2 regions of the Achromobacter sp. ISS7 genome follow, and region 1 is predicted to be linked to the other one. Evidence: predicted binding sites of a transcription regulator. Region 1 holds the regulator's gene; the other holds the start of a gene.

Region 1 (2,391 bases):
TTCTCGCAGCATTTTTGCGGCCCTTCGACCGAAGTCGAAAGCGGCATTCCCGGCCTGCACCTGGCCCGGATCCAGCCGCTGCCGGAAAAACTGCCGCCCGAGGCGCTGGTGATCGTGTCGGGCGTGGTGGGCAAGCACATCCGCCTGGATGAACCCGAGGCCCGCCTCATCATCGACTGGCTGGCGGCGCGCCATCCGGCCGACGGCTTCACGCTGATGACCGTTTGCGCCGGCGCCCTGTTCGCCGCCGCGGCCGGCCTGACGCGCCAGCGCGACTGCACCACGCACCACAGCTGCCTGGCGCAGCTGGCCGACCTGGATCCCAGCGCCCGGCTGCACGACAACCGCATCTTCGTGGAAGACGGCAACCTGGTCAGCAGCGCCGGCATCACCGCCGGCATCGACCTGGCGCTGCACATGGTGGCGCGCCATTGCGGCCCGCGCGTGGCCAGCGAGGTGGCGCGCGACATGGTGGTGTACCAGCGCCGCGCCGGCACCGACTCGGCGCTCTCGCCCTGGCTGGAGCACCGCAACCACATGCATCCAGGCGTGCACCGGGTGCAGGACGCGGTGGTGCGCAACCCCGCTGCGCCCTGGTCGGCGCAAACGCTGGCCGAACAGGCCCACACCAGCGCGCGCCACCTGACGCGGCTGTTCCGCGAGCATGCCGGCTGCACGCCGATGGATTACCTGTATCAGATACGCGTGGCGCTGGCGCGCGACATGCTGCGCGAGACCCGCTTGAACCTGGAGTTGGTGGCGGAGAAATCCGGCTTCGGCTCGGCCCAGCACCTGCGCCGCGTGTGGCGCCGGTTCCAGCCGCAGACGCCCAGCATGGCGCGGACGGTGGCGCTGTAGCGCGCCGGGCGGCTGCTCGCCGCTAGCGTAGCGGCGGCCGCGATCGGCCGGGCCGCGATCGGCCGGGCCGCGACAGGCCGGGCCGCGCGACGGCGTCATTCCTTGCGCAGCTTGCCGGGCAGTACCGGTCCCTGCATCTCGCGGATCGCCTCGACGAATTCGCCGATGTCCTCGAAGCTCTTGTAGACCGAGGCGAAGCGCACGTAGGCCACCTTGTCGAGCTTGCGCAGCTCGTTCATGACCAGTTCGCCGATGTGCCCAGAGGCCACTTCGCGCAGGCCGCTGGCCAGCAGTTGTTCCTCGATGCGGGCCACGGCCGCGTCCACGTCCTCGGTGCTGACCGGACGCTTGCGCAGCGCCAGGCTCAGGCTGGCGCGCAGCTTGGCGGGATCGTAGTCGCTGCGGCTGCCGTTGCGCTTGACCACGGAAGGCAGCGCCAGCTCCACCCGCTCGTAGGTGGTGAAGCGCTTGTCACAGGATTGGCAGCGACGCCGGCGGCGGATCGCATCGCCCTCTTCCGAGACACGGCTGTCGACGACCTGCGTTTCGGAATTGCCGCAAAATGGACACCGCATGTGTGATCCCTGAAAACACGGAAAGCAATAATTCGCCGATATTGTAACGATGCGACTGTCGGTCCGCGTCGACTATGACAAATTCGTCCCTATTATTTTTGCCACGATGACCGCCGGCGCGCAAGCGCCATTGGCCTGAAAACAAAAGGACGGCCCCTCGCGGAGCCGTCCTTGTCATGTGCCGGCGGGAAAGATCCGCCGCCGCATCACTTCTTGCCGTACACCGGCAGGCGCGCGGTCAGTTCGTTGACCTTGGCGCGCACGGCGGCGATGTTGGCTTCGTCGCGCGGGTTGTCCAGCACGTCGGCGATCAGGTTGGCGGTCAGTTCGGCCTCGGCTTCGGTGAAGCCGCGGGTCGTCATGGCCGGCGTGCCCAGGCGGATGCCGCTGGTCACGAAGGGCTTTTCCGGATCGTTCGGGATCGCGTTCTTGTTGACCGTGATGTGGGCCTGGCCCAGCACGGCTTCGGCTTCCTTGCCCGTGATGCCCTTGGAACGCAGGTCCACCAGCATGACGTGGCTTTCGGTGCGGCCCGAGACGATGCGCAGGCCACGCTTGACCAGCGTGTCGGCCAGCACCTTGGCGTTCTTGACCACTTGCTGCGCGTAGGTCTTGAATTCGGGTTCCAGCGCTTCCTTGAAGGCCACCGCCTTGCCGGCGATGACGTGCATCAGCGGACCGCCCTGGATGCCGGGGAAGATGGCCGAGTTGATGATCTTCTCGTACTCGGCCTTCATCATGATGACGCCGCCGCGCGGGCCGCGCAGCGACTTGTGCGTGGTCGAGGTGACGAAGTCGGCGTGCGGCACCGGGTTGGGGTACGCGCCGCCGGCGACCAGGCCGGCGTAGTGGGCGATGTCGACCATGAACAGCGCGCCGTTGTCGTGGGCGATGCGGGCCATGCGCTCGAAGTCGATATGCAGGGCGTAGGCCGAGGCGCCGGCGACGATCAGCTTGG
Region 2 (2,391 bases), 1.7 Mb from region 1:
CGTGGCGCGCGCCGAGCAGATGATCGGCCAGAGCGCCCGCGCCATCGTCATCAACAACCCCGAAGACGGCGCCATGCGCATCGCGGTCTATGGCTGGAACGAGGACGCGGACATGCGCGCCCACATCAGCAGCACCACCGGCATGGCCGAGTTCTCCGCCGCCACCGGCGAGCTGCTGCGCATGCGCATGCCGGGCGGCGTGCACGGCGGCGCCGCGCCGCTGACGCGCCAGGTGATGTCGGATTTGCACATGGTGAAGTTCGGCGGGCTGGCGATGCAATGGCTGTATTTCCTGTGCGGCCTGGCGGGCACCGCCATGATGGGCACCGGCGCGGTGCTGTTCATGGTCAAGCGCCGCAACAAGATGGGCAACGAATTCGGCGCCGCCACCGCGCGCGTCTACCGCCTGATCGAAGGCCTGAACGTGGCCGCGCTGGCCGGCCTGGCGATCGCCTGCGTCGCCTACCTGTGGGCCAACCGCCTGCTGCCGGTGTCGCTGCCGCAGCGCGCCGGCTGGGAACTGCGCGCCTTCTTCATCGTCTGGGCGCTGACGCTGGCCCACGCCTGGCTGTGCGCGCCGCGGCGCGCGTGGATCTGGCAATTGGGCCTGCTGTCGGCGTTGTGCCTGCTGCTGCCGCTGCTGTCGCTGCTGACGCTGGGCGACCATCCGCTGGCGCAGATCGCGCGCGGCGACTGGGAAAGCGCCGGCGTCGAGCTCACCGCCGTGGCCACGGGCCTGGCGGCCGGCTGGGCTGCGCTACGATTGCACCGGAAACCGCTGTCGGCGCCGCCGCCGCGCAACGCCCGACCGCCCCAGGAAGCCACGGCATGAATCTCAACGACGCATTCGGCATCGCCATGGCGCTGCTGCTGACCTATTCGGGCATGGCCTGCCTGAGCCTGGCGATGCCGCGCCACTACGACCAGGTGTGGGGCCGCGATCCCTCCGCCAGCCATACCCGCGTGCTGCGCGCCGCCGGCATCCTGCTGTTGCTGCTGGCGCTGCTGCCCTGCGTCGGCCTGTGGGGCAACACCGTCGGCGTGGTGGCCTGGCTGGGTTGGCTGTCGGCCGGCGCCCTGCTGTGGGTCGGCATGCTGTCTTGGTCGCCGCGCCCGGCGATGTGCACCGCCGCGCTGGCGGTGGTGATCTCGATCGCTGGGGTCGGCTTCGGTTTCTAGGGCCGCATTGCGCCCGCGCCGGCCCGGCCGGCGCGGTTTGACCGGCATCAAGCCAGGCTGACAAACGCCTCGGCGGACGGACTTTCGACACCATAGGTGGTGGTAGAGTTTTTCTACCCCACAACATATGGTGTCAGCGATGCAACTCCAACACATCCTCAAGCGCGACGGCCGGGTCGTCGCATTCGACCGCGACAAGATCGCGGCGGCGCTGGCCGCCGCCGGCCGCAGCACCGGAGAACTGCACGCCGACGTCGCGCAGGGACTGGCCAGCGCGGTGATCGCGGCGCTGGCCGCCGAGGGCAACGTCTGCCCCGGCGTGGAGACCATCCAGAACCAGGTCGAGGAAACGCTGGTCAAGGCCGGCTACTGGCGCACCGCCCGGGCCTACATCGTCTACCGCGAACAGCACGCCCGCCTGCGCGCGCTGCGCCACACATTGGTGGACGTGGAAAGCGCCATGGAGGAATACCTCGAACAGCGCGACTGGCGCGTCAACGCCAACGCCAACCAGGGCTACAGCCTGGGCGGCCTGATCCTGAACGTGGCCGGCAAGGTCACCGCCAACTACTGGCTCTCCAACGTCTTCACGCCCGAGGCCGGCCAGGCCCACCGCGACGGCGACATCCACATCCACGACCTGGACATGCTCAGCGGCTATTGCGCCGGCTGGTCGCTGCGCCAGCTGCTGACCGAGGGCTTCAACGGCATCCCCGGCAAGATCGAGGCCACCCCGCCGCGCCACATGTCGGCGGCCATCGGCCAGATCGTCAACTTCCTGGGCACGCTGCAGAACGAATGGGCCGGCGCCCAGGCCTTCAGTTCGTTCGACACCTACATGGCGCCCTTCATCCGCCGCGACGCGATGACCTACACCGAGGTCAAGCAGTGCATGCAGGAGCTGATCTACAACCTCAACGTGCCGAGCCGCTGGGGCACGCAGACGCCGTTCACCAACCTGACCTTCGACTGGACCTGCCCGGCCGACCTGAAGGAGCAGATCCCCTACGTCGGCGGCGAGGAAATGCCGTTCGCCTATGGCGACCTGCAGACCGAGATGGACATGATCAACCGCGCCTACATCGAGGTGATGATGGCCGGCGACGCCAAGGGGCGCGTGTTCACCTTCCCGATCCCCACCTACAACATCACGCCCGACTTCGACTGGGACCACCCCAACACCGAGCGCCTGTTCGAAATGACCGCGCGCTA

What was found. The regulator NrdR, encoded in region 1, represses ribonucleotide reductase genes. The targets are predictions, from matches to a motif close to CACNANATNTNGTG.
Region 2: AC1HFW_RS09465 (ribonucleoside triphosphate reductase) is a predicted target of NrdR. The motif match lies at 1,299-1,312, and genes of this name have one in related genera.

Annotation. Positions count from the first base shown of each region.
Region 1 covers NZ_JAWRZD010000001.1:3,859,621-3,862,011, forward strand. Annotated here, with positions in the region: gene AC1HFW_RS17385 (GlxA family transcriptional regulator) at 1-858, shown strand, start outside; gene nrdR (transcriptional regulator NrdR) at 954-1,433, opposite strand; gene glyA (serine hydroxymethyltransferase) at 1,640-2,391, opposite strand, start outside.
Region 2 covers NZ_JAWRZD010000001.1:2,109,862-2,112,252, forward strand. Annotated here, with positions in the region: gene AC1HFW_RS09455 (PepSY-associated TM helix domain-containing protein) at 1-832, shown strand, start outside; gene AC1HFW_RS09460 (DUF3325 domain-containing protein) at 829-1,179, shown strand; gene AC1HFW_RS09465 (ribonucleoside triphosphate reductase) at 1,319-2,391, shown strand, end outside.